4 regions of the Streptomyces sp. NPDC002754 genome follow, and region 4 is predicted to be linked to each of the others. Evidence: riboswitches for the same ligand, from Rfam matches in the RefSeq annotation. Region 4 holds a riboswitch; each other region holds the start of a gene.
The links. Region 4 has a riboswitch for cyclic di-AMP ahead of ACWD2L_RS15295 (C40 family peptidase). Riboswitches for the same ligand answer to the same signal wherever they lie in the genome.
Positions count from the first base shown of each region.

Region 1: linked by a shared signal. The riboswitch ahead of ACWD2L_RS32820 (M23 family metallopeptidase) and the one ahead of ACWD2L_RS15295 (C40 family peptidase) in region 4 are both predicted to bind cyclic di-AMP.
Region 2: linked by a shared signal. The riboswitch ahead of ACWD2L_RS18935 (M23 family metallopeptidase) and the one ahead of ACWD2L_RS15295 (C40 family peptidase) in region 4 are both predicted to bind cyclic di-AMP.
Region 3: linked by a shared signal. The riboswitch ahead of ACWD2L_RS35805 (transglycosylase family protein) and the one ahead of ACWD2L_RS15295 (C40 family peptidase) in region 4 are both predicted to bind cyclic di-AMP.

Region 1 covers NZ_JBSFVM010000026.1:69,305-77,113, reverse strand. Annotated here, with positions in the region: gene ACWD2L_RS32825 (aldo/keto reductase) at 1-548, opposite strand, end outside; gene ACWD2L_RS32820 (M23 family metallopeptidase) at 683-1,735, opposite strand; cyclic di-AMP (ydaO/yuaA leader) riboswitch at 1,747-1,891, opposite strand; gene ACWD2L_RS32815 (PP2C family protein-serine/threonine phosphatase) at 2,171-3,292, opposite strand; tRNA gene ACWD2L_RS32810 (tRNA-Met) at 3,492-3,565, opposite strand; gene ACWD2L_RS32805 (alginate lyase family protein) at 3,628-4,851, opposite strand; gene ACWD2L_RS32800 (hypothetical protein) at 4,965-5,513, opposite strand; gene ACWD2L_RS32795 (hypothetical protein) at 5,551-5,697, opposite strand; gene ACWD2L_RS32790 (DUF5994 family protein) at 5,703-6,263, opposite strand; gene ACWD2L_RS32785 (DUF5994 family protein) at 6,428-6,898, opposite strand; gene ACWD2L_RS32780 (hypothetical protein) at 7,596-7,809, shown strand, end outside.
Region 2 covers NZ_JBSFVM010000008.1:47,515-55,323, forward strand. Annotated here, with positions in the region: gene ACWD2L_RS18915 (VOC family protein) at 1-336, shown strand, start outside; gene ACWD2L_RS18920 (APC family permease) at 363-1,931, opposite strand; gene ACWD2L_RS18925 (TetR/AcrR family transcriptional regulator) at 2,160-2,798, shown strand; gene ACWD2L_RS18930 (SGNH/GDSL hydrolase family protein) at 2,890-3,717, opposite strand; gene ACWD2L_RS18935 (M23 family metallopeptidase) at 3,903-4,685, opposite strand; cyclic di-AMP (ydaO/yuaA leader) riboswitch at 4,689-4,856, opposite strand; gene ACWD2L_RS18940 (tyrosine-protein phosphatase) at 5,244-6,041, shown strand; gene ACWD2L_RS18945 (FtsX-like permease family protein) at 6,286-7,809, opposite strand, start outside.
Region 3 covers NZ_JBSFVM010000033.1:71,908-79,716, reverse strand. Annotated here, with positions in the region: gene ACWD2L_RS35825 (SurA N-terminal domain-containing protein) at 1-183, shown strand, start outside; gene ACWD2L_RS35820 (nucleoside triphosphate pyrophosphohydrolase) at 230-1,255, shown strand; gene ACWD2L_RS35815 (cytochrome P450 family protein) at 1,275-2,558, shown strand; gene ACWD2L_RS35810 (transglycosylase family protein) at 2,702-3,730, shown strand; cyclic di-AMP (ydaO/yuaA leader) riboswitch at 3,911-4,069, shown strand; gene ACWD2L_RS35805 (transglycosylase family protein) at 4,074-4,799, shown strand; gene eno (phosphopyruvate hydratase) at 5,108-6,388, shown strand; gene ACWD2L_RS35795 (FtsB family cell division protein) at 6,490-6,981, shown strand; gene ACWD2L_RS35790 (DUF501 domain-containing protein) at 7,028-7,546, shown strand; gene ACWD2L_RS35785 (Ppx/GppA phosphatase family protein) at 7,778-7,809, shown strand, end outside.
Region 4 covers NZ_JBSFVM010000005.1:277,775-285,583, forward strand. Annotated here, with positions in the region: gene pcrA (DNA helicase PcrA) at 1-2,203, opposite strand, end outside; cyclic di-AMP (ydaO/yuaA leader) riboswitch at 2,447-2,585, shown strand; gene ACWD2L_RS15295 (C40 family peptidase) at 2,593-3,789, shown strand; gene ACWD2L_RS15300 (hypothetical protein) at 3,825-4,178, opposite strand; gene ACWD2L_RS15305 (NlpC/P60 family protein) at 4,473-5,513, shown strand; gene ACWD2L_RS15310 (alpha/beta fold hydrolase) at 5,526-6,353, opposite strand; gene ACWD2L_RS15315 (MerR family transcriptional regulator) at 6,433-6,837, shown strand; gene ACWD2L_RS15320 (alpha/beta fold hydrolase) at 6,870-7,754, opposite strand; gene ACWD2L_RS15325 (LysE family translocator) at 7,754-7,809, opposite strand, start outside.

The DNA of each region.
Region 1 (7,809 bases), on a different contig from region 4:
AGCGCGACGTAACGGGCGAGGCCCTCGCGGTCGGAGAGGTCGAGGGAGTCCTGGAGGCGCTGCGCGGAGATGTTCGACGCGGCGATGTGGCGTACCTTGCCCGCCTTCACCAGTTCGTCAAGGGCGCCGATGATCTCCTCGACCGGCACCTCGGGGTCGTCGTAGTGCGTGTAGTACAGGTCGATGTGGTCGGTGCCGAGGCGCTTCAGGGAGGCGTCGGCCGCGGCCTTGATGTTGGCCGCGGACAGGCCCTGGAACTCCGGGTGGTGGCCGCCCTTGGTGGCGATGACGACGTCGTCGCGGCGGCCGCGCGAGGCCAGCCACTTGCCGATGACGGTCTCCGACTCACCGCCCCGGTTGCCGTCCACCCACGCCGAGTACACATCGGCGGTGTCGATGAAGTTGCCGCCCGCGGCGACGTACGCGTCGAGCACCTCGAAGGACGTGGCCTCGTCGGCGGTCCAGCCGAACACGTTGCCACCCAGGGACAGCGGGAAGACCTCGAGGTCGGAGGTGCCGAGCTTGCGCAGAGAAGGAGAGGAAGTCATGCCCCGACTCAACACCCGTACGGAATACGGTATTCCGCGACCGCGCCGAAAATCGCCTCAAGAGACCCAGGAATGGGCAAACCGGCAGCCCTGACGTCGGGGGGTGAGCGCCAGGACCGCCGGAGTTCACGTGTTCAGGGCGTGAGGCCCTTTTCGCGCAGCCACGACGCCGGGTCGACGCCGGTGGACTGCCCGCCGGGGTGGACCTCCAGGTGGAGGTGCGGCCCGGTGACATTGCCCGTGGCGCCCACGCGGCCGATGACATCGCCGGTGCTGACCTTCTGGCCCGCGCTGACATTGAGCGAGGACTGGTGGCAGAACCACAGCTCGGTGCCGTCGTCGAGGGTGAGCACCGTGCGGTATCCGTACGCGCCCGCCCAGCCGGCCTCCGTGACCGTGCCGGAGTGGATGGCGCGGATCGGCGTACCGGTGGAGGCGGCGAAGTCGAGGCCCGTGTGGTACCCGGAGGACCACATGGAGCCGGGCTGGCCGAAGGTGCCGGAGAGCGTGTACGAGGCGACCGGGAGCTTGAAGCTCTTGGCCAGCTTGGCGAGGCGCTCGGCCTCGGCCTTGCGGCGGGCCTCCGCCTCGGCCTTCTTCTTCTCGGCGAGCTCCTTGGCCTTGGCCGCGTCCTGCTTGGCCGCGGCCTCGACGGCCGCCTGCTTCGCGGCGGCCTCCTCCGCGGCCTGCTTCGCGGTGGCGTCGGCCGCGTCCTGCTGCGTCTCGGCCTGCTGCATGATGCGGGCCCGCAGCGCCTCGCCCGCGCCGGTCTGCCCGTCGGCGGCCTCGGCCTGGGTGATACCGGCGCCGCTCAGCGGGGAGGCCGTGGCGCCGGAGTCGGAATCGGAGTCCGAGCCGTCGGACATCAACGAGCCCACGCCCGGCAGCGACTTGGCCGCGGGCAGCGAGTCCTTGACCGCCGACAGGTCGGGCATGGATATGTGGACCGCGGGCTTGCCGCCCTGTGCGGTGGCGATGCCGCCCGCACCGACGGCGGCGACCACGCCGACGCCGAGAACAGTGGAGCTACGAGCGAATCCACCACGGCGGCGGGCTGTGCGATGCCTGCCGCGGACGGGGGAGACGGACTCCTCGGTGGGATTCCACTCCTCCCAGGTCTCCTGCTCGACGCCGAAGTCGTCTTCGGGTCCGTAGAAGAAGTCTGGGGCAGGCCGGTTCGACGCCACGGGGGCGCTCTCCTTTCCTTCCTTCTCGCCTACCGGGTTAGCTGACGGGTTCGGAGCAGGAAGGTCTCCTACCGACATCGCGAGCTTCAACGATGTCCGATTCACCCCAAGTTGATGGTTCCCCGGTTCCCTTGCGGGATTAAGCGTGTGCGCACGGAGCTGTCTCTTGTGACGGCTGGGACGACCGCGCTGCGTTATCGAACGTTAATAGACAGCAGACAATAATTCCAAGCGCTTCCCACTGATCGTTCACGACTCTGGCCAGGACTTATCGGGACACGAGCGGGCGGATCGGGGCGAGTTGGCAGAGCCTCGCAAACGTCCGCGCAAGTGATGGTGCGTCAATTGTTATGCGGAGCGGCGCCGTTCGACTACGGTCGGCTACCACAGGTAACAACGATCAAGAAACTCGGGCCCGCCCAACAGCCCCGCCCCTCAGCCCCGCCGCACGGCGAGCAGCGCCATGTCGTCCTTCGTCCCGCCGCCGGTATGCGCGCGCACCTCCACGGCGAGGGCCGCGAGGAGTTCATCGGGTCCGGGGAAGACGCGTCCGGAGAGCCGGGCCGCCGGATCGTAGAAGCGGCCGCTCGGGTCGCGCGCCTCGGAGAGCCCGTCGGTGTAGAGCAACAGCGTGGCCGCGGACGGGAACGCCGCCTCGACGGCCCGGTCGGGCCAGCTGCCGAGTTCGCTCATGCCGAGCGGCAGCGCCGCCTGGCACGGGTCGAGTGCGCGTACGGTGCCGTCGCCGAGCAGCAGCAGCGGGCTGGGGTGACCGCGGTTGAGGACGCGGACGAGTTCGACGCCGTGCGGGATCTCGACGAGCACGGCCGTGGTGAAGCCCTCGAAGTCGTCGATGCCGCTGCGCCGGGTGCCCTCGCGGGCCAGCGCCCGCTCCAGGCGCTGGGCGACGGCCTCCAGGGAGCCCTCCTGCTCGGCGGCCTCCCGGAACGCGCCGATGACGACGGCGACCGCGGCGACCGCGCCCATGCCCTTGCCGCGTACGTCGCCGACGATGATCCGGATGCCGTGCGGAGTGTCCTGGACCGCGTACAGGTCACCGCCGATGAACGCGCCGGCCTGCGCCGCCTCGTAGCGCGCCGCGATCACGAAGCCGCCGAGCCGCTGGGGCGGCCGGGGCAGCACCGCGAGCTGCGCGGCCTGGGCGATCTCGCGGGCGGAGGCCAGCTGCTCGTAACCGCGGTACACGATCCGGTTGATCACACAGGCCAGGACGCAGACGGTGGCCACGGTCACGACCTCGGTGACGAACACGGAGTCGAGGTTCTCCGTGAAGCGCAGGTGCACGGCGGTGATCGCAACGATCGACACGACGCCCGTCAGGATCGTCGCGCCGAGCGAGAAGAACGGGGCGGCGACCAGTGGCGCCGCGCTGAACAAAGGGGCGCCGGGAAAGCCCTTGGGGGTGACGTACTCGTAGATCGCACCGCCGATGATGAGCAGCAGGGGCAGCAGCCGCAGGAAGAGGCGGGTGCTCACGGTGTCGGAGCCGTGCCGCCTCCGTCTCCCGCTGGTGCCTCCTGTTCGCTGCCCCACCACTCGTCTCCTGCCGTTCCCTGCCAGCTTCCGGCGTCTCACCAAGAGTTCCCGCACGGGGGCGTGCGGGCGAGCAGGGGTGGGCCGTACGGGTGGGGAACGTGACGTGCGCAACACGGGTGACCGCGCGGGCGGGGGCGGAAACGGAACACAAATGACCAGAGGCCGGAATCTCAGTGAGATTCCGGCCTCTGGTCTTCAGTAGCGGGGACAGGATTTGAACCTGCGACCTCTGGGTTATGAGCCCAGCGAGCTACCGAGCTGCTCCACCCCGCGCCGTTGTGTTCACAACTCTACGCCATCAGGGGGAGTGAACGCGAATCGCTTCCCGTGACCGTTCACGCGGCGGCGTGCGTGAGGGTCTCCCACGCCACGAACAGGTCGTCCGTACCCTCCGGCCGCTGCTTGTGGGTGAGCTTCTCGGTCTGCGGGAGGTCCATCTTCAGCCGCCCCTGAAGGTGCTGGAGGCCCACCTCCGTGTCGGGCCCCATGTCCCGCTGCACCTTGCCGCCGCACAGCCAGGACGGGGCCTTGGTGCCCAGCTGGTACTTGGAGTGCAGTTCGAGCGCGGCGGCGAGCCGTTCCTTCACCTCTCCGTACAGGTCGACGCCCTGGTGCCAGGCGGTCTCCGCCATGTGGGAGGTGGCGGCGAGGGAGTAGCTGGCGTGCTTGAAGTTGCGGCAGGTCTCCTGGGCGAGCCCGTCCTTGAAGGTCTTCTGCCCGAACCAGTACGTCCGCAGTTCCTTCGGGGTGTCGATGTCGCTGCCCTTCGGCTTCACCGGCAGCGGCCCGTCGCTGGAGAGATAGAAGTACGCGGGGACGCGGGCGCGGAAGTGCCCGACGGCCTGGTCGAAGGCCGACTGGTCGTTCAGGTAGACGGCCATGCTCATCGTCGCGTCGGCCATCACCAGGTCCCAGTTGCCGTTGAAGTCGGCGGATCCGCCCCGCACTTCGGGCAGATAGGCCTCGCGCAGCATCCGCTGGAACTTCAGCTCCTGCCCGTCCGGCCAGTCCTTGTACGTGTACTGCATCAGCTCGGCGGCCTTCGCCCAGGACGTGCCGGCCCAGGCGGCCTGCAACCCCGCGTTGTCCGCGGTGTGCCCGGTGACCTTGTCCGACCAGGCGTCCATGATCTCGACGGCCTTGGCGGCGTGCGCCTTGTCGCGGGTGACGTTCCACAGCAGCGCCTGCGTGTACGCCGCGATGGCATCCTCCCGCTCCTCGACGCAGCCCTGCCCGGTCTCGGCGTCGAAGGGGCACTCCACGGTCGCGTACGGCTTGGCCTTGTAGTCGAGGTCGGCGTACTTGCTGTCGCTCATCTCCTTGTACGCGGAGATCCACGGCTCCTGCTTCCGGGCCACGTGGTCACGGACGGCGGCCAGTTGTCCCTTGCCGACCAGGACGCCCGGGTGCGCGAACGGCCCGCCGGAGGGCCGGTGTTCGGGGTGCGCACCCACGTCGGAGTCGGTCCGCGTGGCCCCGCCGCACGCCGTCGCGGCCACCACCAGCAGGGGGACGAGGCCCCCCAGAAGAACGCGTCGCACCCGTGCGCCCGCTGCCATGCAACACCTCCGGTCGGATCAATGGCAGCCTGACGTGTCCTCAGCGGTGGCGCAGTTTCTGTTGCGCCGGTCAGGGGGCGGGCTGGTCGCGGCCGCTCGCGCAGCGTGGCCGCTCACCGCAGGGGCCCGCGCGCCCACACCTCCCGGCCCGACTCCCCGGCGCCCGGCCCCGAGGCGGGCAGTTCCTTCCAGCCCCATGCCCGGAGCAGCTGCCCGACGCCGGCCGCGCGCCTGTTCCCGCCCACACCGGCCACCACAAGGTCCTGGGTGTGGCGGGAGAGCAGCAGGTCGCCGAGGCGGGTCGCTACACCGTGGCGGCGGTGCCCGGACAACACCATCAGCTCGGCCAGCGCGAACACCCGTCCGGACGCGGCGAGTTCCTCCGTCTGCCGTGTCACCTCGACGGGGAGGTCCGCCCACCATGCCCCGTCGCGCTCCAGGCGGTACCCGTAGGCGCAGCCGACGAGTCCGGGCGCGTCGGCGACCGTCATGTCGAACCCGTCGTGCCGAACATGCTGCTCGAAGCGGCCCAGGAAGCTCGCCCGGTCCCGGTACTCGGCCCCGGCCGCACCGCGGTACGCCGTGACGTACACATCGGCGATCCCCTCCCGCTGCTGTTCGGCCTGCCATCGGGTGAGCCTGCGCAGATACACCTCGTCCATCCGGACTCCCCTCGCGGTCCCTCCGCCCCGGCCCGACTCAGTGGGCCGGCTTGTGCGTGGTGCGGTCGCGGTGGCGGCGCGCCCGGGTGGTCGTTCCCCCCTGCTGCGCGTTGAGCCGGTGGATCAGGTAGGCACCGATGGTGATCAGCAGCAGGAGTGCGGCTGCGATGAGTGCGGCGTCCATGGTCCTCACCGCCCCGCGGCCGTGGGGAGGGCGTGGGTGGATGTCGCACCGCCCTCGTACTCCCACGACTCCTGCGCGCTCTGCGGCCGGTCGAGTACGGCGGCGTCACGGAGGTGCGCGATTTCGGCGGCCATGAGATCGGTGGCGGTGAGCGGGGGGCCGTCCGTGGCGCAGGCGGCGCGCATGAGCCGGGCGGCGCTCGCGGCATCCGTCTCGGGCGGGATCACCAGAACGTCGAAGCGTCCGGCCCCGTTGGAGAGCAACAGCAGCTTGTGCGGGTCGAGTTCGGGCGTGAACCAACCGATCCTCATGACGCGGTTGTGGACGGTCACCTTGCGCGGGACGACGGGCCAGAGCATCGGGTTGACGGCGACGCGTGTGATCCGGCCCCACAGCGGATCGAGTGCATCCGCCAGGCCGGGCAGTTCGGCGGCCAGGTCGCGTGAACGAGGCCACCACGCGCCGTCGAGCAGGCCTCGGCCTGTCGGGGACTTGAGCGCCACACGCGCGGCGGAACTCGGAGGCGGAAGGGCGGTGTGAATGGACGTGGTGGTCGCGGTCATCATGCGAACCCGTCTTCGGAGCGACGCGGCAAGCGTCCCCGAGGTCACTGCTCACCGAGGACGAGACCTGCGTGGGTGCCGGAGTACGAAATGCCCTTGGTACGTCAACAGTACTCCTGCGGCCGGGGCCGGTGCGGAGTACGGCCGCGCCTGTCCACGGCGGTCCGTCAACCGGTGGAGGCGCCCTCGGCCGCCAGCAACGCGGTCCCCGTGAGACGCAGCGCCGGGTCGGCCGCCGCGAGCATCAGCCGGGCGGCCGCGTCGGCCCCGGTGTGCGGTGGCACGACGAGCAGGTCCCAGCGACCGGCACCGTGGGAGAAGAGCCGGATCGTGTACGGGTCGAAGCCGGACGCGCACCACCAGGTGGCCGTGACCGTGTGGCCCGTCACGGGCAGGATGCGCGGCTCCTTCCGCCAGCTTCCCCGGCTGGACGCGATCCGGGTCACGAGTCCACGTGACGCGTCGAACACATCGGTGAGGGCGGCCAGTTCGGTGGCCAGGTCGTCGGTGCGGGGCCACCAGGCTCCGCACACCGGCCCCGGCGGGAAGGTCGGCGGGCGCAGGGCCAGTCGGGCGGGCGGGTACGCGTCGGGCCGACCGGAGGTTGTCGAACTGCGGTGGGCGGCGGGTGCGTTCATGACGCACACCCTTCTACGGGCCGACGTGACGGCGAGCCCGGTGTCGTGGCGCGCCGGAAGCGACACCGACGGGGTCGGCGTACGAGGAGCACCCGGTGGCGCCAGCGTACGTCCCGTCCGCTTCCGGTCGGGCAGGAGTACGGTGGGTGACTCTCTCCGTACCGTCGGGCCAGGTCCACGCACGGCAGTCGGCAGGAGCCGCATCCATGCCCCCTCGCACCGAACCATCGACGGGGCCGTGCGGGCCCCCGCGCCGGGCCGGGTCCCAACTCGCCCCCAACAACTCGATCCAGAAGAACAGCAGCCGCAAGTCGAGCCTGATGACGGGTAGGTTCACCCTTTACGTGCCCCGCGCCCCCGGGTGCGGTCCCGAAAACGGCCGGACCCGCGATCTCCACACGCGCGGCTTCGGCGCCGCGCCCCTCCGGACAGCCACCACCGGTGCACTCCCGCGTTCAGGAGTCGCAGGGGACGAGGCAAGCGAGGAGACGCCGAGGGGGGAGCGCGTTCTCTCGCCGGAGTGGCCCCTGACGATGTTCTGCGGATTTCCGTCAGGGGCTTTTCCGCGGCCGCTGCCGTACGCAGGGCGCGAGTTGGTCTCATGAGCAGGCGTGCGGTGCGGCCGTCCGCCGACCCGGCGCCCCCGCGGCACAGGGAGCAGGACCCCTCTCCCTTGGAGGCGGAGCGGATTCATCCGTTGCCCCGGGGACAGATCGCCGATCGGCTCCAGGAACTGGGCGCGTTGTACGCGGCCAACTACTGTGCGGAGGCGGGCCAATGTGACCGGCCGACGCGCGCCTTCCTACGTCGCCTGGTGATCGACATCCGGCGTCCCGGCTTCGGCCTCCTGGTCGCGGAGAACCCGAGCATGACGGCGTGCGCCTACGGCTTCCCGCTGCGCACGGGGCTTT
Region 2 (7,809 bases), on a different contig from region 4:
GCCTACTGGGCGGCGATCGGCGTCCCCGATGAGGAGTTGCCCGCCGGTGCCGGGGACCTCCCGGAGTCGATCATCGATCCCGCGGGGCGTGGACCGCGGGTGTGGTTCCAGGTGGTTCCCGAGCAGAAGGCCGCGAAGAACCGGTGGCACTTCGATCTGAGGGTCGGCGGCGGCCGAGGCGTCCCGCTGGACGTCCGCACCCAGCGGGTCGACACCACGGTGGAGCGGCTCGTGAAAGCCGGTGCCACCGTGCTGCGGATCAAGGACGAGCCCGACACCGGATTCTACGCCGTCGCCCTGCAGGACCCGGAGGGCAACGAGTTCGACGTGGTGTGACGACGGCCTCGGCCACCGTGCCCGGCCTACTCCGAGCCGGCTCCGCGCGCCCGCCGCCGCGCGGGCGCCCCGCACGCGTAGAACACCAAACCGATCACGACGAACAGGAGCAGCGGCAGCACCTGGCTGAGCGTGTACGGCAGCCGCTGGCCGGCGAACGACTCGGGCAGCGAGTCCGCCGGGTTGCCAGCCGTGCCGAACCACCCCACCCCGAAGCCGGGCCAGACGAGCACGACCACGGTGAACGCCACGAAGCCGGTGGAGAGCGCGGTCACGATCCAGGCGCCCGCCCGGCCGCCCGGCACGGCGTAGGGCCGCTCCTGGTCGGGGTACTTGCGGCGCAGCACGGCGAGGCTCGGGAACGTGATGACGTAGGAGATGAACGTCGTGCTGATGGTCAGGCCGAGGCCCGCCGCGAAGTACTTCTCACCGTCGCCTCCGGTGAGATTGAGGGCGACGACGAACAGGATCGAACCGAGCACGGCGGACAGGATGTTGACCCGGACCGGCGTGCCGTGCTTCTCGGAGATGCGACCCAGCCAGGCCGGGCCCGCGCCGTCCGCGCACGCCACGGCCTGCGCACGGTGGGCGCCCATCGCCCAGGTGACACCGGAGGTGAGCAGCCCGATGATGAGGCCCGCCGCGGCGACCCCGCCGAACACGGAGCCGAGCCCGGTCAGCGTCACCGTGCCGTCGGCCGCGATCGAACCGCCGTAGACCGTGAAGACGGCCTTGCAGGCGTCGATGAAGCCGCCCAGGCTGCCGATCTCCTGGCTGGGCAGAACGAACAGGATGCCGAGGATGGGCCCTCCGTAGAGCAGCACGGCGGCGAGGCCGGAGCGCAGGATCGACAGCGGGATGTCGCGGCGCGGGTTCTTCATCTCCTCGGCGGCCGAGCTGGGCAGTTCGAAGCCTACGTAGTTGAAGATGAGCACCGGGACGAGCGCCACGAAGCCCGCATACGTAGGCGTGAATTCGCCCGCGGGCAGAGCGTGGATGCCATGTTCGGCGGCGTACACGACGACGGACACGAGGAAGAAGCCGAGCAGCACGACACGCGCGACGGCGCCCGCGATGGGCACCCACTTGCCGATGCGTACGGACTGCACCACGGCGAGCGCGCCACCCCAGATGAACACGAACCCGGCGACGTACTTCCACACGCCCGGCAGCGGCGTGAAGAACTCCTCCCAGGTCGTCAGCGCGATGATGCACAGGCTGCCGCCCACCCAGACGGGATTTGATATCCAGTACAGGAGTTGGTTGACGCCCGCGACGAGCCGGCCAAAGGCGAGGCGGGTCCAGACGTACGGGCCGCCCTGCACGGGGAAGGACGAGCCGAGTTCGGCGACGAGCAGCCCGTAGGGGAGGAAGAAGACGACAGCCAGGATGACCATCCAGGTCAGGCCCTGCGGGCCCTGTGCGGCGACGGATCCGATGGTGTCCAGGCCGACGAGCGTGCAGATGAGGAAGAACAGCACGTCCAGCCGGCGCAGATCCTTGCGCAGCCGTGAGCGCTGCTCGCCCCAGCCTTCGGAGAGGTCGGGCTCGTCCCCGGCGGGCGGGGTCGGCGAGAGGGACGGCGCGTGGGTCACGATTGCTCCTGGCGAGAACAGAACGGGAACAGAACGACGAGAGCACTGACGGCACTTGGGCCCTGCTCGGGCCGCGCCCACCCCCGACCGGCCGACTTATTGACTGAACGGCCAGTCAGTAGTGGAACGTGACGCGACTGTGGCCCCTGCGACGGCGGGGCGTCAAGAGTCCTGCACCTGAACGAGCGCCTGAACGAGTCGGTGCGCAGGAACAACTAGGGTTGCGGCGTGACCAGAGTCCGGTTGAGCGTGGCCGAGCGGCGCGAAGAGCTGCTGGGGGCCGCCATCGAGCAGATCGAGGCGCGCGGAGTGGCCGCCGTGCGCATCGCCGACGTGGCGTCGGCGCTCAGCGTGAGCAACGCGCTGGTGCTGTACCACTTTTCGACGAAGGAGAAGCTCGTCGCGGCCGCGTTCGCGCACGCCGCCGAGAGCGACCTGGCCCACCTGCGCAAGCTGCTCGGCCGCCGCACGACGGCCCTGAAGCGGCTGCGCGCCGCGGTGCGCTGGTACGCGCCGACGGGTCAGGCCAAGGGGTGGCGGCTGTGGATCGAGGGCTGGGCCGCGGCGCTGCGCGAGCCCGCGCTGCGGGAGGTCACACGGGACCTCGACCGGCAGTGGAAGGCGGCGCTCGCGGAGGTGATCGCCGAGGGCGTGGCGGCGGGCGAGTTCGGCTGCCCCGACCCGATGGCGGCGGCGCTGCGGCTCACGGCGCTGCTCGACGGGCTCGCCGTGCAGCTGACGGCGTACGAGGACAAGCGGGCCAGGCCGGCCACGGTGTCGCGGGCCCGCATGCAGGAGTGGGTGGATGAGGCGCTCGCCCGCGAACTGGGGCTCGAGCGCGCGGAGTTGACCGGGGCGGGACGCTGACGGGAAGCCGTCAGCGCCGCCGAACCGCCGAGGGGCGCCGCGTCAGAACGCCGCCTCCCGATGAGTCCTACCCCGTACTGCGGTGAATGCGTCAGGAAGCCCGCTCCAGGTGCGCCTTCACGGCGTGCGGGTCCACGAAGCCCTTGGCCTGCACCCGGTCGCCGGAGGACTCGCCGCGCAGCCTGCGCCCGATCCACGGCACCAGGAACTCCCGCGCCCAGTGGATGTCGTCGCGCCGCACCTCGAACGTGCCGCGCGGGGGCAGCAGCGGCCACGCCTGCTCGGGGTTGGCCGGCACCTCGACGCCGAGCGCCTGGGCGGCACGCAGCGCCACGCGCGTGTGCCCGTCGGGCGACAGGTGGAGGCGGTCGCCGTCCCAGGCCCGGCGGTCCTGGATGGACTTCAGGGACCACAGGTCGAGCATCACGCAGCCGTGGCGGTCGGCTATCGCCCGCAGATGCATGTTGTACGTGGCGATCTTGCCGCGCAGATGCTTGAGCACGGCCACGTCACGGGTGTCGAACCCGGTGGCCACCATGACGGTGCCTGCCGCGTCGGCGAGCCGGACGACAGCCTTCTCGAAGCGTTCGGCCACGTCGTCCGGGTCGGTGCCGGGGCGGATGATGTCGTTGCCGCCGGCGACCAGGCTCACCAGGTCGGGGGCGAGCTCGACCGCCTTCGGGACCTGGTCCGCGACGACCTGGTCGAGGAGCTTGCCGCGCACGGCCAGGTTCGCGTACCGGAAGGTGTCCTCGGGGACACGGTCGTCCAGGAGGACGGCGAGCCGGTCCGCCCAGCCCGCGAACTTACCGTCGGGGCCGGGGTCGCCGACCCCCTCGGTGAAGCTGTCGCCCACGGCCGCGTAGGAGCGGATCGTGCCGTTGAGTGAGTCCGTGAGTGCTCTCGATTCGTTTGCCACGACCACACATCTTTCACCCTCGGGTGTGACCTACGCGACCGTAGCCAGGGGTTGACGCGTGGTGAGATACCCCACCCGCCACATGGGGAATAAGCGTGGAATAAGCGCGCGAACGCGATTCGGCGCCCGGGGAACACCCCGGGCGCCGAAGGGAGCGGGCCGACGGGCGGCCGCTACGTCACGTCTCAGGCGTTCACACCGTGCTCGCTCAGGTACGCGATCGGGTCGATGTCCGAGCCGTAGTCCGCACCCGTGCGGATCTCGAAGTGCAGGTGCGGTCCGGTGACGTTGCCGGTCGCGCCGGACTTGGCGATCTCCTGGCCGGCCGTCACGGTGGCGCCCTGGGCGACACCGATCGACGACAGGTGGCCGTACTGGGAGTAGTGGCCGTCGGCGTGCTGGATGACGACCTCGTTGCCGTACGCGCCGCCCGAGCCGGTCGAGACGACGGTGCCGTCGGCGATCGACTTCACGGAGGTGCCGGTCGGCACCGAGTAGTCGGCGCCGGTGTGGCTGCCGCTGGACCACATGGAGCCGGAGTTGCCGTAGCCCGTGCCCTTGGCGCCGTCGACCGGCGCCGTGTAGTCGCCGGAGGCGGTGGTCTTGGCGCTCGTCTGCGTGGCGGCGGCCCCGCTCTCGGAGCCGGAGTCGTCCGCGGCCGCGCCGCCGAGGTCGAGCTTGACGCCGATCTTGAGGTGGTCCGCGTTGGAGCCGACGGCGTCCTTGTTGTTCTCGTACAGCTTCTTCCAGCCGCCGTCGACGTCCTGCGCCTTGGCGATCTTCGAAAGCGTGTCACCGGCCTTGACGGTGTACGTCGTGGTGTCGGCGGTGCCGCCGGACGTCGCGGCCTGTGCGCCGGTGGCGCCCATCAGCGGGAGCGCCACGGCGACTCCACCGGCGGAGGCGACGGCGGCGACACGGGCGATGCGCTGGGAGGTCGAAAGGCGGTGCTTTCCCTTTGCGGGCATGCTGATTTTCCTCTCCGTCGCCTACGAGGTGAGCTGTCGGGTTCGGGCTGGAGATGCCCGGCCACGCCCGGGGTGCGGGCGCGGCTTCACCCCTAGCCGCTTCGGGAAATCCCTACGCGGCGTACTGCGTGTGGGTCCCCCGCTCCTGCCGTGGACGGGTAGTCGAAAGGAATCCGGGCGGCGGCAGGACTAGGCGTTCCGACCGGATTGATTGGTGACCGTAGGCGAACCGCAATGGCTACGACAAACCCCGAATTCGCTTGCGGCGGCAATTCATTGGGTTTCCGGGGCCGTCCTGCGTAACCCTGCGTCGACATTCTCTGCTTTACCAACGCCATACCTTCGGGGATTACTGGGCAGGCAATCCTGGCCGCCCGGCACGCAGCGTCACGAACATGAAGCCGGTCACGCACACGCCCACAAGCCCCTCCGATCCATGCACAGTTGACACAGAACGGGGCGAATCGGACAGATGGTTGCCTGGGGAACCGATGTCGTATCGTCAGGAGCGCGCCCACCGGCGACCCAACGCCGGTGCACCGATTGGGAGGAGCCCCTGTGACGCAGCACGCACCGTCCACCGAGCCCGAGCTGACCGGAGTGCGCAACTTCCGAGACGTGGGCGGCCTTCCCACCGTGGACGGCCGGCGCGTGCGTCAGGGCGTTCTGTTCCGCAGCGGTCACCTCGCCCACGCCACGGCCGAGGACTCGAGCTTCCTCTCCTCCCTCGGCCTGCACACGGTCTTCGACTTCCGCAACGGCGCCGACCTGACGCTGGAAGGCGCGGACGTCGAGCTGCCCGGCGTGCGCAATCAGAACCTGCCGCTCAACGACCCGGCCGACGGCGCCGAATTCTGGACCATGGTCCGCGACGGCAACATCGATCAGCTGCGCCAGATCCTCTCCGAGGGCCGCGCGGCGAACCGGCTCGTCGAGTCCTACCGCACCATGATCAAGGAGCGCACCGCCGAGCACAGCCGCGTGCTGCACTCCCTCGCCGAGGACAGCCTCCCCGCGCTGATGCACTGCGCGGCGGGCAAGGACCGCGCGGGCCTGTCGATCGCGGTGACGCTGCTCGCGGTGGGCGTGGAGCGCGACGCCATCGAGGCGGACTACCTCAAGTCCAACGAGAAGCACCGCCGCTACAACGTGCGCCGCACCGCCACCGCGAAGGACGCCTACTCCCCCGAGATCATGGAGCTGCTCAGCCCGCTCTTCGACGCCCGCATCGAGTACCTCAACGCGGGCCTCGAGACCATCGACGAGCACTGGGGCGGCACGGACCGCTACCTCGAAGAGGGCCTGAAGCTCACTGCGGCGACGCGCGAGCGACTGCGCGAGCGCCTTCTCGCCTGACCGCCGAGCGCCGAGCGCCGAGCGCCGGAGGGTGTCTGGCCCGAGCGTCGCAAGTGCCTGGCACGAGCGCCGCAGGTGCCTGGCCCGTGCATCGCAAGTGCCTGGCACGAGCGCCGCACGGGCTGGGCCCAGGCGCCACACGGGCTGGGCCGGGGCGCCACACGGGCCGGGCGCGAGCGACGCATGGGCCGGCCCCGAGCGTCGCAGGACGCCCGGCGTCGCCCACCCCGTTCGAGGTCCGCCGTCACCCCTCCCTGTCGCGAAGTGCCGCGCGGGCGGGGAGGGTCACGGCGAGCAGGCCGAGGCACACCGCGCTTGCCGCGAACGTGCCGTACAGCAGCGGCGGTATGTACGGGGACTCACCCGTCATGCCGCGCATCATCGGGGTCAGCGTGATCATCGCGATGGCGGTGCCGAGCGCCACCCCCGCGGCCGATACCAGCAGGCTCTCCCAGCGGAGCATCCGCAGCACCTGGCGGCGCGTGGAGCCGACGAGGCGGAGCACCGTCAGTTCGCGACGGCGGTCCAGGACCGTCATCACCAGTGTGTTGACCGCCGCGACGGCGGCGAAGCCGCCCAGGACCGCGGCCATCATGTAGTTGGACCATGCGCCCATTTCGCTGTCCACGCTCTGCTCGACGGCGTAGCCCGAGGCGTCCGTGACCTTGCCGAGTGCGGTGAGCGGCGCGGCGTCGCCGCCGCGCACCAGCAGCGTGCTGTCGAAGGCCGATGTGACGTGTCCTGACAGGGAGGCACGGTCCATGGTCACCGCCGCCAGCCCGAGGCCCCGGCCGTACACCGCCGCGACGTGCGGGCGGGCCTTCGTGCCGTCGGGGAGACGGAGCGGCAGCCTGTCGCCCACCTTCACCTTCGCCGCCGTGGCGAGGGTCTTGTCGATGGCGATGCGGTCCGCGCCCACGCGATCCAGGCTTCCGGCGCGCACATCCAGATCCTGCACCTTGGCGAGCTCCGCGCCCGAGCCCGAGATTCCCTGGGCCGCGGTCGCCTGCAGCGACGTCTCCCCACCCGAGTCGACCGGTATGAGCACCTGCGTGTCCAGCAGGCTCACAGCCGCGTCGACACCGGGAGTGCGGGCTGCCCGGTCGGCGGCGCCCGCGGGCAGACCTGCGGGGTTGGTCACGACGTGGTCCGCCGTGATGCCGTCGCGCAGCTGGTCCGCGGACACCTTGCTCTCGCTTGTGTGCATGAAGACCAGCGTCGAGGCGAAGGCCATCGCCAGCACGATTGGCGTGATCGCGGAGGCCAACCGGCGGGAATTCGTCCGGGAGTTGGCGGCCGCCAGCGAGGCCGAGGCGCCACCGCCACGCAGCAGCAGGCCGAAGAGGGCCGCGCACAGCCGGGCCAGCAGCGGGCCGAGCAGGGCGACGGCGAGCATGAAGAGCATGACGACGCCGAGCGAGGCGTTCGCCGCGTCGGCGCCGGCGGTGGAGGCCGCGACGCCGGCGAGCACCGAGCCGCCGCCGAGGGCCGCGACGCCGAGCACGGTACGGATGACGCCCGGCCGCAGCCGCTCCACCGAGGCCTCGGCGAGCGCCTGCCCCGGCTTGATCTTCGCCGGCCTGCGCCCGGCGATCCAGCCCGCGCCGAGCGCCGTGAGCAGCCCGGTCCCGACGGCGGCGACCAGCGGGATCCACGAGACGTGCAGCTCGACCGCCTGCGGGACGGCCCCACGGTCCTTCAGCTGCCCGAACCACCAGTGCGCGAGTCCGATGCCGGGCAGGCACCCCAGCACCCCGGCAAGCGGCGC
Region 3 (7,809 bases), on a different contig from region 4:
CAGACCCCCCAGGGCAAGGCCGTCTTCTGGAAGGCACTCACCAGCGCCTCCAAGGAGCTGAACGTCGACCTCAACCCCCGCTACGGGACCTGGGACGTCACCAAGAACAGCCGGGTCGACGCCAAGACACCCTGGCTGCGACAGATCACCAAGGAAGCCCCGGCCCAGCAGCAGACCGCGTAGACCCGGGGGAGGCGGGGTTGTCAGTGGCCTGCGTTACGTTCGAGGGGTGAACGAACCCGAGGCGCACGACCACCACGCCCCCGCCGCCGCAGGCGACACCGCCGGCCGCGTCGTCCTGCTCACCACCAGCCACCGGGTCGCCCCCGGGCTCCTCTCCTGGCAGGCCTGGCAGACGCTGCGCACGGCCGACGAGGTGCTGTGCGCCGACGCCGCGCACCCGCAGCTGCCGTACGTGAAGGACGCGGGCGTCCAGGTCACGATCGCCGCGCCCACCGCCCGCGAGCTCGTCGACCGCTGCGCCGACGGCGGGCGCACACTCGTCGTCCTCGCCACCGCCGAGGGCGACCGGCAGCTCACGGACGGCCTGGCGCGGCTCGCCGGCTCGGGCCGCGAACAGATGCCGAACCTCGAACTGCTCCCCGGTTCCTACGACCTGCCCGGCGCCCGCCTCCTCGACCTCGTCCAGGTCATGGACCGGATCCGCCGCGAATGCCCCTGGTCGAAGCAGCGCACCCACGAGGACCTCGCCAAGTACGCCATCGAGGAGGCCTACGAACTCGTCGAGGCCATCGAGACCAACGACCGCGACGAACTGCGCGAGGAACTCGGCGACGTACTCCTCCAGGTCGTCTTCCACGCCCGCATCGCCGAGGAGGCCTCGGCGGAGTCCGAGGAAGAGGCCCCCTTCTCCATCGACGACGTCGCGGGCGGCATCGTCGACAAGCTCATCCACCGCCACCCGCACGTCTTCGGCGACGAGAGCGCCGCGACCCCGGAGGAGGTCCGGGAGATCTGGCTCCGCAAGAAGGGCGAGTCCAAGCGCCGCGCCTCCGTCACGGACGGCGTCCCCCTCGGCCAGCCGTCCCTCGCCCTCGCCGCCAAACTCGCCTCCCGGGTACGCACGGCGAACCTGGACGTCCCGGTGCCCACGGGAGACGACATCGGCTACGAACTCCTCACCCTCGCCCTGCGCGCCGAGGCCGAAGGCGTCGACCCGGAGGCAGCACTCAGAGCCGCCGCCCGTGCCTACCGGGACGCGGTACGCACGACCGAGGGGCTCACCACCTCATAGGGCCGGTTACGGTCAGGTGGTGACCGAGAGCCCCACTCCCTCCAGCGCCCCCGAACTCTTCAGCTGGGAGTTCGCCGGCAACCCGTACCCCGCCTACGCCTGGCTGCGCGAGCACGCCCCCGTGCACCGCACCACGCTGCCGAGCGGCGTCGAGGCCTGGCTGGTCACCCGGTACGCGGACGCCCGCCAGGCGCTCGCCGACCCACGGCTCAGCAAGAACGCGGACCACCACGACGAGCCGAGCCACGCCAAGGGCAAGACGGGTATCCCCGGTGAACGCAAGGCCGAGCTGACCACCCACCTCCTCAACATCGACCCGCCGGACCACACCCGCCTGCGCCGCCTCGTCTCGAAGGCGTTCACCCCACGCCGCGTCGCCGAATTCGCGCCACGCGTCCAGCAGTTGACGGACGACCTCATCGACGCCTTCGCGGCGAACGGCGAAGCCGACCTCATCCACGACTTCGCCTTCCCCCTCCCCATCTACGCCATCTGCGACCTCCTCGGCGTCCCCCGCGAGGACCAGGACGACTTCCGCGAATGGGCGGGCATGATGATCCGCCACGGCGGCGGCCCCCGCGGCGGAGTGGGCCGCGCGGTGAAGCGGATCCGCGCGTACCTGGTCGACCTGATCCACCGCAAACGCGGCGACCTGACGGACGACCTGATCTCCGACCTGATCCGCGCCTCCGACCACGGCGAACACCTCACGGAGAACGAGGTGGCGGCCATGTGTTTCGTGCTGCTCTTCGCCGGGTTCGAGACGACCGTCAACCTGATCGGCAACGGCACGTACGCCCTGCTCACGCATCCCGAGCAGAGGGGGCTTCTGCAGAGGTCGATCGCGGCAGGGGAGACGGGCCTGCTGGAGACGGGGATCGAGGAACTCCTGCGCTTCGACGGGCCGGTGGAGATGGCCACGTGGCGGTTCGCCAGGGCGTCGCTGACCATCGGCGGCGTGGAGATCGGTGCGGGCGACCCGGTTCTCGTCGTGCTCGCCGCCGCCGACCGCGACCCGGCGCGCTTCACCGAGCCCGACACCCTCGACCTCTCCCGCCGCGACAACCAGCACCTCGGGTACGGACACGGCATCCACTACTGCCTCGGCGCCCCGCTCGCGCGCCTGGAGGGACAGGCCGCCCTCGGCACGCTCCTGACGCGCCTCCCGGACCTGCGACTTGCGGTGGAACCTGACGATTTGCGGTGGCGTGGCGGGCTCATCATGCGTGGACTGCGCACGCTCCCGGTGGAGTTCACGACGCGTCAGAACCCCGCCGGAACTGACGGGCCGTCAGCAATGTGACATTCACGTGATCTTCGCTGCATCGACTTGTGACAGGCGTTCGAGTGCAGCTACGTTCACGGATCATCGCGACACATGCACAACCCGCACCACTTGCACCACCCGTCGCGCGTAGCAGCATCAGTCTCGCGAAAGGCAACCGCATGCTCTCCGGGAACGGTCGACACCGTCGCCCCCGCCAGGCCCCTGCTCTCGTCGTCGCCGCCGGAGTCGCCGGCAGCGCCATCGCGATCCCGCTGTTCGCCGCGAGCGGCGCGAGCGCCGCGACCACGCAGGCGTGGGACAAGCTCGCCGAGTGCGAGAGCGGTGGGCAGTGGAGCCTGGATGCCGGTAACGGCTACTACGGCGGCCTCCAGTTCACGCAGGAGAGATGGGAGCAGTACGGGGGGCTCGACTACGCCCCGCGTGCCGACCAGGCCAGCCGCTCGCAGCAGATAGCCGTCGCCGAGAAGGTTCTTGACGCCAAGGGTGTGAGTGCCTGGCCGATGTGCTCGCTCACCGCGGACCTCACCAAGGGCGACGACTCGGCGGAGGTCGATCCGGGCGTCTCCGCGTCGCCGCAGCCGTCCGAGTCGGCATCCGATTCCGCGTCCGAGCCGTCGGACACCGATGCCGACAACAAGTCGGACGACGACGCCGACAAGGCGGGCTCCACCGATTCAGCCGATTCGGGAGACAAGGGTCACGACGGCGGTGAGGGTTCCGACGCGTCGGACGAGCCGTCGGCCGACCCCTCGCGCGATACCTCCGGTAGCAGCGCCGAGGGCTCCCCGTCCCCCTCAAGTGACAAGTCCCACGCACCTTCTGACGGCGACGACACGGCCTCCTCCTCCTCCGAAACGGCCTCGCCGTCCGCCTCCCCCTCCGGTGACGGTGACGGTGCCGCGTCGGACGACGCCACGGCGGGCCGCCACCGCGGAGACCGTGCCGGTGACGACGGTTCCGACTCCCGTACGGGAGAGGGGCGTCACGCCTCGCGTGACGAGAAGCGCGGCGACGACACGTACGAGGTGCACGCCGGCGACAACCTCTGGGACATCGCGAAGGCTCAGGACGTGCACGGCGGATGGGACGCGCTCTACGAGCGGAACAAGGAGACGGTAGGTACCGACCCAGACCTCATCCTTCCTGGTCAGAGCCTGGATCTTGGGGACGGATCGGGCAAAAGGTAGCGGGAGTTCGGGCCGTTTGAGGGGGCTTTGTCCGATGTCGATCGAGTGAGACATGGGTCTCAAAGCCCCTGATCGACTTTGAAATCGGACGGATCGACCGCTTACGTTCGTGACCGCTCGCTTCAGCGGGCCCCGATGGACGTCACGCCGAATCCTGCCAACGTCCGTACGGGAACAGTCGACGCGTAAGCGCCGTAGGCAGGAGCGGGGGACCCAGGTAAGCCGCCCTTCCGGGAGACCGGACGGGCTTGGGGTTAAGCAGCGCACAAGGATGCGTCTGCCGGACACTCACTGGTCCGAACCCGACAGCTCACCTCGCAGGCGTCGGTGAGGAGATATCTCCATGCTGTTTTCCGGCAACAACAAGCACCGCCGCCCCTCCAAGGCCGTTCGCGTCGCCACGCTCGGCGGAGTCGCCGCTGCCGCCGTCGCCGTGCCGCTGATGGGTGCCGGTTCGGCCTCCGCCGCGACCACGTCCGAGTGGGACCAGGTCGCGCAGTGCGAGTCCGGCGGCAACTGGTCCACCAACACCGGCAACGGTTTCTACGGTGGCCTGCAGTTCTCGTCCTCCACCTGGTCCGCCTACGGCGGCTCGCAGTACGCCTCCACCGCCGACCAGGCCTCCAAGGCGCAGCAGATAGCCGTCGGCGAGAAGGTTCTCGCCTCGCAGGGCAACGGTGCCTGGCCGAACTGCGGCTCGGGCCTGTCCTCCACCCCGAACGAGGGTGGCGCGGACGACTCGTCCTCGCAGCAGCAGGACACCCAGAGCACGCAGCAGCGTGCCGACCGCTCCGAGCAGCGCGAGCAGCCGAAGCAGGAGGCCCCGAAGCAGGCGGCCCCCAAGCAGGAGGCCCCGAAGCAGGCGGCTCCGAAGCAGGACACCGTCACCACCCCGACCGGTAACAAGGTCGAGAAGGGTGACGGCGAGTACAAGGTGAAGACCGGCGACACCCTCAGCAAGATCGCCGAGGCGCACGACTCGAACTGGCAGAAGCTGTTCGAGAAGAACAAGGACATCGTCAAGGACGCGGACCTGATCTACCCGGGTCAGCAGCTGCACCTCAGCTAAGACCGTCCGGCCCCGCGCAGGGGCCACCAGGCCCGCACAGGGCCACCAGGTACGGGCTCGGCATCGGCGGACGCCGAGCCCCGCCGCACCCCGTCCCCACGGGCCGCTCACTTCGGCGACCTCCCTCCCGGCGCAGCCGGGAGGGAGGTCGCTGTTTTTGTTCCGTTAAGGAACATTTCGCTAACGGCGTTGTCCACAAGACGGGCGTTCGGATGGCCGATGCCCTCGGGCCGGTTACGCTCGGGGATGCGGGACCCGTTGTCCGACGGTGCCCGCAAAGCTTCGTCACATCCCAGAAGGAGATGCTCGTGCCGTCCATCGACGTCGTCGTAGCCCGGGAAATCCTGGACTCCCGAGGCAATCCCACGGTCGAGGTCGAGGTCGGCCTCGACGACGGGAGCACCGGCCGTGCGGCCGTCCCGTCGGGTGCCTCCACCGGTGCCTTCGAGGCCATCGAACTCCGCGACGGTGACCCCAACCGTTACCAGGGCAAGGGCGTCGAGAAGGCCGTCCTCGCCGTCATCGAGCAGATCGGCCCGGAGCTCGTCGGCTACGACGCCACCGAGCAGCGCCTGATCGACCAGGCGATGTTCGACCTGGACGCCACCGACAACAAGGGCTCGCTCGGCGCCAACGCCATCCTCGGCGTCTCCCTCGCCGTCGCGCACGCCGCGTCCGAGGCGTCGGACCTGCCGCTCTTCCGCTACCTGGGCGGCCCGAACGCGCACCTTCTCCCGGTGCCGATGATGAACATCCTGAACGGTGGATCCCACGCGGACTCCAACGTCGACATCCAGGAGTTCATGATCGCCCCGATCGGCGCGGAGTCCTTCTCCGAGGCCCTGCGCTGGGGCGCCGAGGTCTACCACACGCTGAAGAAGGTCCTGAAGAGCAAGGGCCTGGCCACGGGCCTGGGCGACGAGGGCGGCTTCGCCCCGAACCTGGGCTCGAACCGTGAGGCCCTCGACCTGATCCTCGAGGCCATCAAGGAGGCCGGCTACGTTCCCGGCCAGCAGATCGCCCTCGCGCTCGACGTCGCCGCCTCCGAGTTCTACAAGGACGGCAAGTACCAGTTCGAGGGCAAGGAGCGCTCCGCCGCCGAGATGACGGAGTACTACGAGGAGCTCGTCTCCGCGTACCCGCTCGTCTCCGTCGAGGACCCGCTGTTCGAGGACGACTGGGCCGGCTGGAACGTTCTCACCGAGAAGCTGGGTGACAAGGTCCAGATCGTCGGCGACGACCTCTTCGTCACCAACCCGGAGCGCCTGGCCCGCGGCATCGAGGAGAACTCGGCGAACGCTCTGCTCGTGAAGGTGAACCAGATCGGTTCGCTGACCGAGACCCTGGACGCCGTCGAGCTCGCCCAGCGCAACGGGTTCAAGTGCATGATGTCCCACCGCTCCGGCGAGACCGAGGACGTCACCATCGCCGACCTGGCCGTCGCCACCAACTGCGGCCAGATCAAGACCGGCGCCCCGGCCCGCTCCGAGCGTGTCGCCAAGTACAACCAGCTGCTGCGCATCGAGGAGATCCTGGACGACGCGGCGGTCTACGCCGGTCGCTCGGCCTTCCCGCGCTTCAAGGGCTGAACCCGGCCCCCGCGTGAGCCGGTAGTTCCGTACGTCCCCGCACTCGGTCCCGTACCGTGTGCGGGGACGTACGTACGTGAGCGGGGAGGCGGGAGCAGGCGATGCCCGGAAAGGTGCGGGACAGGGACTCCCGAGATCGCTTCTCGACGGCCACCCGCCTGCGCGTTCTGGGCGAGCAGACCGCCGAGCGCGTCTACCGCTCGCAGAGCAAGCGGCAGGCCCGCCGCTCCCGGCTCACGGGCCGCGCGGCCCTGCTGGCCCTCGTCCTGTGCACCCTCGTGGTCGCGCTGGCGTACCCGATAAGGCAGTACGTATCGCAGCGCGGCGAGATCGAGGACCTGCAGCGCCAGCAGCAGGAGGCCAAGCAGCGGGTCGACAAGCTGCGCGACCAGAAGGCCCGCTGGCAGGACGACGCGTTCGCCGAGCAGCGCATCCGGGAGCGCCTGCACATGGTGATGCCGGGCGAGACCGGCTACGTGGTGCCGAGCGAGCGCACCGCTGCCGCCGAGCGCGCCGAGCAGGGCGCGGAGGACCGCCCCTGGTACTCAAACGTCTGGGACGGCGTCGACAAGGCCGACCAGGCGGACAATTGACCATCTCTGTCGACAACTGACGATCACTGAAGGAAACACCCGAGCGATGGAAACGCCCCCGCCGCAGACCGAGCCCACCGCGCCCACGGACGCCGACATCCAGGCGTTCAAGGAGCAGCTGGGGCGCCCGCCGCGCGGCCTGCGCGCCATCGCGCACCGTTGCCCCTGCGGCAACCCGGACGTGGTTGAGACGGCGCCGCGTCTGGAGGACGGCACTCCGTTCCCGACGACGTACTACCTCACGTGTCCGCGTGCGGCGTCGGCGATCGGCACGCTCGAGGCCAATGGCGTGATGAAGGAGATGACGGAGCGCCTGGGGACGGACCCGGAGCTGGCGCGTCAGTACCGTGCGGCCCACGAGGACTACATCGCCCGCCGGGACGCCATCGAGGTCCTGGAGGGCTTTCCGAGCGCCGGTGGCATGCCGGACCGGGTGAAGTGCCTGCATGTCCTGGTGGGGCACTCGCTGGCTGCGGGGCCGGGTGTGAATCCGCTGGGCGACGAGGCCATCGCCATGCTCCCGGAGTGGTGGAAGAAGGGCCCCTGCGTCACCCCTGCCGACTGATCAATTCCCCACCCCGCCCCTTCCCGAAGGTCCTCAACCGCCGGACGGGCTCGAGTATCAAGTCCTGCCGGACGGGCCGCCTCAATCGCCGGCGGGGCTTGCCAATCAAGCCCCGCCGGCGATTGAGGCGCGGGGTCCGGGGCGGAGCCCCGGGGACGGGACGGGACGGGAAGGGGCGGCGGGGGCGATTTCACCGCATCACCATCACGACGACCTCAGGAGACCACCGCCATGACCAGGGTTGCCGCCATCGACTGCGGTAC
Region 4 (7,809 bases):
TCTCCTCCAGGAACCGGGAGGGCGGGTTGTACGAGGGCTGACCCCAGGCGCTGCGCATGGAGGCGCGCGTCAGGTAGAGGCGCTGTCGCGCGCGCGTGATGCCCACGTACGCGAGGCGGCGCTCCTCCTCCAGCTCCTTGGCCTGGCCGAGGGAGCGCATGTGCGGGAAGACGCCGTCCTCCAGGCCGGTCAGGAAGACGACCGGGAACTCCAGGCCCTTGGCGGTGTGCAGCGTCATCAGCGTGATGACGCCGCTCCCGTCGTCGTCCTCGTCGGGGATCTGGTCGGAGTCGGCGACGAGCGCGACGCGCTCCAGGAAGGCGGAGAGCCCCCCGCCCATCGTCGTGGCCTCGCCCTCGGTCGTGCCGCCGTCCGCCTCGGCCCCGCCCTCTGCCGTGTCCTCCGTCGCGTCCTCGCCTGCGGCGGACTCCTGCTCGAACTCCAGGGCCACGGCCGCGAGTTCCTGGAGGTTCTCGATCCGGGTCTCGTCCTGCGGGTCGGTGGAGGCCTGGAGTTCGGCGAGGTAGCCGGTGCGCTCGAGGATGGCCTCGAGGACCGTGGCCGGGCCCGCGCCCGACTCCACGATCGTGCGGAGGTCCTCCATCAGCGTGTTGAACCGCTTCACGGCGTTCGCCGAGCGGGCCGCCATCCCGTACGCCTCGTCGACGCGGCGCAGCGCCTGCGGGAAGGAGATCTTCTCGCGCTGGGAGAGCGCGTCGATCATCGCTTCGGCGCGGTCGCCGATGCCGCGCTTGGGCACGTTGAGGATGCGGCGCAGCGGGACCGAGTCCTCGGGGTTGGAGAGCACGCGCAGGTAGGCCAGGACGTCCCTGACCTCCTTGCGCTCGTAGAAGCGGACGCCGCCGACGACCTTGTAGGGCAGGCCGGTGCGGATGAAGATCTCTTCGAAGACACGGGACTGCGCGTTCGTCCGGTAGAAGACCGCGACGTCGCCCGCCAGCGCGTCGCCCGCGTCCGTGAGCCGGTCGATCTCGTCGGCGATGAACTGCGCCTCGTCGTGCTCGGTGTCCGCGACGTAGCCGGTGATCTGGGCGCCGGGCCCCTCGTTCGTCCAGAGGTTCTTGGGGCGGCGCGACTCGTTGCGCTCGATCACCGCGTTCGCCGCGCTGAGGATCGTCTGCGTGGAGCGGTAGTTCTGCTCCAGCATGATCGTCGTCGCGTTCGTGTAGTCCTCTTCGAACTGCAGGATGTTACGGATCGTGGCGCCACGGAACGCGTAGATCGACTGGTCCGCGTCACCCACGACGCACAGCTCCGCCGGGTCCGCCTCCTCCCCCTCGGTGGGGCCGACCAGCTCGCGGACCAGCGCGTACTGCGCGTGGTTCGTGTCCTGGTACTCGTCGACGAGGACGTGGCGGAAGCGGCGGTGGTAGTGCTCCGCGACGTCGGGGAACGCGCGCAGCAGGTTCACCGTCGTCATGATCAGGTCGTCGAAGTCCAGGGCGTTGGCCTCGCGGAGCCGTCCCTGGTACATCCGGTAGGCCTGGGCGAGGGTCTTCTCGAAGCCGTCGGCCGCCGTGCCCGCGAAGTCCTCCTCGTCGATCAGCTCGTTCTTGAGATTGCTGATCTTGGCGCTGAAGGACTTCGGCGGGAACTTCTTCGGGTCCAGGTCCAGGTCGCGGCAGACGAGCGCCATGAGCCGCTTGCTGTCGGCGGCGTCGTAGATCGAGAAGGAGGACGTGAAGCCCAGCTTCTTGCTCTCGCGGCGCAGGATGCGGACGCAGGCGCTGTGGAACGTGGAGACCCACATGGCGTTCGCGCGCGGGCCCACCAGGGCCTCGACGCGCTCCTTCATCTCGCCCGCGGCCTTGTTCGTGAACGTGATCGCGAGGATCTGGCCGGGGTGTGCTCCGCGCTCGGCGAGCAGGTACGCGATGCGGTGCGTGAGGACGCGGGTCTTGCCGGAACCGGCGCCCGCGACGATGAGCAGCGGGGAGCCGCCGTGCACGACGGCCGCCTGCTGGTTCTCGTTCAGCCCCTCGAGGAGGGAGGCCGAGTCGAGGACCGGGCGGGGGGCGCCGTCCCGGTAGTGCGCGTCCCGCTCCGGGGGCACGCCGAACAGCCCCTCCGGCATCGGCTCCGGGGCCCCGTCGTCGTACTCGGGGTCCGGGGGCGGGGGCGGGGGCTCCGCCGCACTGTTCTGGAGGCCGGTCAGGAAGCTGTCGTCAAAGAGGCTGCTCATCGCTCCACGAGTCTAGGCGGCCCCACTGACAACCCGCGGCCCCCTTCAAAATCCGAGGGAGCCCGGAGGGAAATCCGAGCGGGCCCGGAGGGAAATCCGAGGGGGCCCGGAGCAAGAGATCACGAAAATGTATCGGGCATATCGAACATCAACCTTCACAGCAGCCACACGAGTTGGCTACGGTTCAGCCGGGCAGCCCGTCCCCCCGCCCGCGGATGTCGCGGCGAACGGGCAGCCCCCGCTGAGTTCCGTACGCCGCAAGGCAGGGAACCGGGGACCCAACCGACCTTGGGGTGAATCGGTCAGCCGACCGTAGGGCAGCCTTCCACGTACGACGCCCGAACCCGACAGCTAACCCGGTAGGCGGACGACGGAAGGAGTCGCCTGCCTTGGCGTCGCACCGTAAGCCCCGCAGCCGTTCCCGGATCACCGGCGGCCTTCGCACGACCCCGGCCGTCGGCATCACGACCGCCGCCCTCACCTCCGTGGCCCTGCTCTCGCAGACGGCACAGGCCGCGCCCGCGCAGCCGTCGTCGAAGCCGCGCCTCGAAGAGGTCCAGCAGAAGGTCGACACCCTGTACCGGCAGGCCGAGGTCGCCACCCAGAAGTACAACGGCGCGAAGGAGCGGACCGACTCCAAGAAGACCCAGGTCGACAAGCTCCTCGACGATGTCGCGCAGCGCACCGATGACATGAACACGGCCCGCCAGAAGCTCGGCAGATACGCCGCCGAGCAGTACCGCTCGGGCAGTGTCAGCGACACCGCGACCATGTTCCTCGCGGACGACCCGGAGGACTACTTCTCGCAGCGCCAGCTGATGAACCGGCTCACCAGTGAGCAGAAGAAGTCGATCGACGACTATCAGGGGCAGGCGCGCGAGATCGCCGAGAAGCGCGACGAGGCGCAGTCGAGCCTCCAGGACCTCACCGACTCGCAGGCCGAGCTGAGGTCGACGAAGGAGACCGTCCAGACGAAGCTCTCCGACGCGCGCAAGCTGCTGGCCGAGCTGACCGCCGAGGAGAAGGCGCGGCTCGCCGCGATCGAGAAGGCCAAGGAGGCGGCGGCCCGCAAGAAGGCCGCCGAGTTGGCCGCCAAGCAGAAGGCCGCGGAGGCGGCGAAGCGGAAGGCGGCCGAGGAGGCGAAGGAGCAGGAGCAGTCTTCCGGCTCGTCCTCCGGCTCCTCGGGGTCCTCTTCCGGTTCGTCGGGCTCATCGGACGCCTCCTACGCCACGAAGGCCGCGCAGGCGCTGGCGTTCGCCAAGTCACAGGAGGGCAAGCCGTACGTGTGGGGCGCCACGGGCCCGGACTCGTACGACTGCTCGGGCCTTACGCAGGCGGCGTGGAAGTCCGCGGGGATCTCGCTGCCGCGGACGACCTGGGACCAGGTCGAGATCGGCAAGACGGTGCCGCTCTCCGACATCCAACCCGGTGACCTGGTGTTCTTCTACGACGACATCAGCCACGTGGGCCTCTACATGGGCGACGGCATGATGGTGCACGCGCCGAAGCCGGGTGCGGTCGTGCGCGAGGAGTCGATCTACTACGACGGCACGTCGTCGATCCACAGCGTGGTGCGCCCGGCCTGAGCCCACCACGCCTGTGACTCTGACGATGCCGGTGATCAGGTCCAGAGCACCGCGATGAAGATGTTCGCGACGGTGAGCGCGCCGACCGTCGCGAACAGACCCTTCTCGGCCTTCTCCTCGTCCCGCTTCACGTAGACGATGCCGAGGATCACGATCAGGACCGCGAGCTTCACGCCGATCTTGATGTTGTTGACGGTGGAGCCGTCGGCCTGGTTGAGGCCGACCAGGGCGACGCCGGTCACCAGCATGGTCAGCGCGCCGTGCAGCATCGCCTTGTTGAAGCGGGCCGCGCCCTCCTTCATCGCCGACATCTGCGTGAGGAAGCCGCCGAGCAGCGAGGCGATGCCGATGATGTGCAGACCGACGAAGATGTTGATGAGTACGTCCATGGGGCCGGAGCCTACTTGGGCCCGTTTCGGGCCACTTCGGAGCCCCGACGGTCACCCTCTGTCACCGCCCGTAACAAATGGGCCAGTTGCGAACAATCGGCCACCAACCCGTTACGCCGAGGTTTAGCGTCCTTGCTCAGGTGACCGGCTCCCCACCGCCGCCCGGGCCAGGGGCGGCAGTCGGACACCACCGCCGAGAAAGGTCCGGCGGCGACCCGCTCCCCCTGTGCGGGCCGCCGCCGGACGCGCGACCGGGGGCCGTGCGTTTCGGACGGCCGCCCAGAGGAGGACTTTGTGCCGGCAGCGCACCGCAAGCCCCGACCGCGTTCGCTCAGCGTTGGTAGGGCCCGCACCGCGGCCACCCTCGCCCTGGCATCCGCGGCCACCGTCACCGCCCTCGACGGCGGGGCGGCGCACGCGGAGCCCGAGCTCGGCGCCGCCCAGGTGCGGGCCAAGGTCGACAAGCTGTACCAGGAGGCGGAGGTCGCCACCCAGAAGTACAACGGCGCGAAGGAGAAGGCGGACGGGGCGCGGAAGAAGGTGGACGAGCTCCAGGACGAGGCGTCCCGGCGCACCGAATCGCTCAACTCCCAGCGCGAGAAGATGGGTTCGGTGGCGGCATCCCAGTACCGCACCGGAGGCGTGGACCCTTCGGTCCAGTTGCTCCTCTCCTCCACCCCCGACGCGTACCTCGACAAGGCGTCCCTCACGGAGCGCGTCGGCGCCCGGCAGGCCGCCGCGGTCACCCGCGTGCAGGACGAACTCCGCGAGATCGACCAGCTGCGCGGCGACGCCGACGGCACGCTCTCCGAAATCCGCGCCAAAAAGGCCGAGTTGGAGGACAACAAGAAGAAGGTGAAGCGAAAACTCGCGGAGGCCCGCCGCCTCCTCGACCGCATCACCCCCGAAGAGCGCACCCCCACCGCCACACAGAGCGGGCGCACCTCACGCTCGACGGAACGCGCCGACCTCTCCCAGGCCCCCAACTCCCGCGCCAAGGCCGCGATCTCCTTCGCGTACGGCGCCCTGGGCAGCCCCTACGTATGGGGCGCCACCGGCCCCTCCGCCTTCGACTGCTCGGGCCTCACCCAGGCCGCGTACAAGGCGGCAGGCGTCTCACTCCCCCGCACGACGTACGCCCAGATCGACGCGGGCCCGCGCATCCCGAAGTCCCAGCTCCAACCCGGCGACCTGGTCTTCTTCTACTCCTCGATCAGCCACGTGGGCCTCTACATCGGCGGCGGCAAGATGATCCACGCCCCGAACCCGAGCGCACCGGTACGGGTGGCCCCGATCGACGAGATGCCGTTCGCGGGGGCGACGCGGGTGGCGTGAGCGGTCGGCTCGTCACGCCGACGTGGCGGGGAGCGACGCGAGGAACCGGCGTACGTGGCGGAGCCAGGTCGCCCGGTCTGCCGGGTTCAGGACGTGGGCGGCTCCAGGCAGTTCGATCAGCTGGGCACCCGGGATACCGGCCGCCAGCCGGTACGAGCTCTCGGGCAGCACCAGGCGGTCGCCGGTCGGCACCACCACCAGGGTGGGGGCGGACACCTTCGCCAGATCGGCCCGCACGTCCACCCGGGACACCAGGTCGAAGTGGTCCAGCATGCCCGGCGGCATCGCGGTCAGGGTCTGGGCGACCGGTTCGTCGAGGGCTGCCGGTTCACGGTCCGCCAGGTCCGCCAGGTCCGCCAGGTCCGCCGGGGACATGCAGGACAGGAGGGCGAGCCTTGCCACGTCCTCCCACTGACCCGCGGCCGCAAGGGACTTGATCAGCTGGGCGGCGAGCGCCAGGACCGGATCGGCGGCAGCGAAGCCGGCGGTCAGGACGAGGGCCCGGACACGGCCGGGGTGCCGTGTGGCGATCCGGACGGCGACGACGCTGCCGAGGGATTCTCCGAGGACGGCGAACGAGTCCTGGCCGGCCTCGACGGCGGCCGCGACCAGGCGGTCGGCGAGGTCGTCCAGGTCCAGGGGGCCGGTGGCCACGGCAGAGCCGCCGGCCCCGGGGTAGTGCGGGCCGACGAGGGTGTGGTCCTGGGCGAGGTCGTCGAGGACGAGACCGAAGTTCCCCTCGATGCCACCGCCCGCACCGTGCGCGAGCAGAAGTGCAGGGCCGCTCCCCTGCACGAGAACGTCGAGGCAAGAGGCGGGAAACGCGTGATCGGCAGTCATGGCGCCGACGTTAAACTCCGACATCAGTGTCAGAGTCAAGTCGCTTCTCCGGCAAGGGGAGCAGGGGGAGGCGAGCGGCATGCGCATGCAGGAGATGGTGCGGCGTACCGGGGTTCATGAACGGTTGCTGCGCTACTACGAACAGCAAGGACTCGTGACACCCGACAGGCTGCCCAGCGGCTACCGCATCTACGGCGAGTCGGACGTCGAGACAGTGCGCCGCATTCGCTGTCTGCTGGCGGCAGGCCTTCCGACCGCTCTGATCGCCCAAGTCCTGCCGTGCATCCGGGCGGACGACGAGCGCCTCGTGCCCGCCTGCCCGGATCTGCGCGCCCAACTCCGCCGGGAGGGCGAGCGCATCACCCGCGCCATCGAAGATCTACAGGCGTCGCACGCGATTCTCGACACCATCATCACCGCCGCACCCTCAGGGGCGCCGGCCGCTGAGGCCGCCCCAGCTTCAACTCCCTTCACCAGAAGCTGAGTCGGGGCGCATGGTCGAGTTCCCGGCCGGCTTCAGGCCGTCGTGTGCGCCGCCAGTGCCCGGATGAGCTCCGGCCACAGTTCGCGCGGCCTGTCGTGCCCCATGTCCGGGAGCAGGAGGAGTTCGGCGCCGGGGATCAGCTCGGCCGTGCGACGGCCGCCGTCGGGGGCGATCAGGGTGTCGTCCAGGCCGTGGATCACCAGCGAAGGCACGCTGAGCGCCTGGAGTGCGTCCGCGCGGGAGCCGCTGAGGATCATCGCGCCGAGCTGACGGCCGGTCCCGGCCGGGTAGTAGGCGCGGTCGTAACTGCGAGCGGCCAGATCCCGCAGGACGGCGGCGTCGCCGTACCGTCTGGAGGCCCACACCAGGGCCCTGTCCGCCACCGCGACGTACCCGGAACGGTCGGCCGGCTTCGGGGCGAAAAGCGCCGCCTGCGCCTCCGGGGTCGACCGCCCGCACTCGGGCTCGCCCGTCGAGGACATCATCGAGGTCAAGGTCAGGACGCGCTCTGGCCGGGAGATCGCCATCGTCTGGGCGATCATGCCGCCCATGGAGGCGCCGACCACATGGGCCCGCTCGATACCGAGCGCGGTCAGCAGGCCGAAGGCGTCGTCCGCCATGTCCTGCAGCCGGTACGGGATCATCGCGAGGGCGGCGGGCATGTCCCCCGCGCTCACCGTGGCGATGAACTCCGCCATGTCCACAGGGTGTGCGTCGAACTTGGTGGACAGGCCACTGTCCCGGTTGTCGAAGCGGATCACGTACCTGCCGCGCTCCGCGAGGGTGCCGCAGAAGTCCTCGTCCCAGGCGATCAGCTGGGCACCGAAGCCCATCACGAGCAGCACCACCGGGTCGGCAGGGTCGCCGAAGGTGTCGTACGCGATCGAGATCTCGGGCGATACGTCGACGCTCGGCATCAGTCCGCCCGCCCCGTGGCCGCCACCGTCACGCCAAGGCCCACCATCGCGAGGC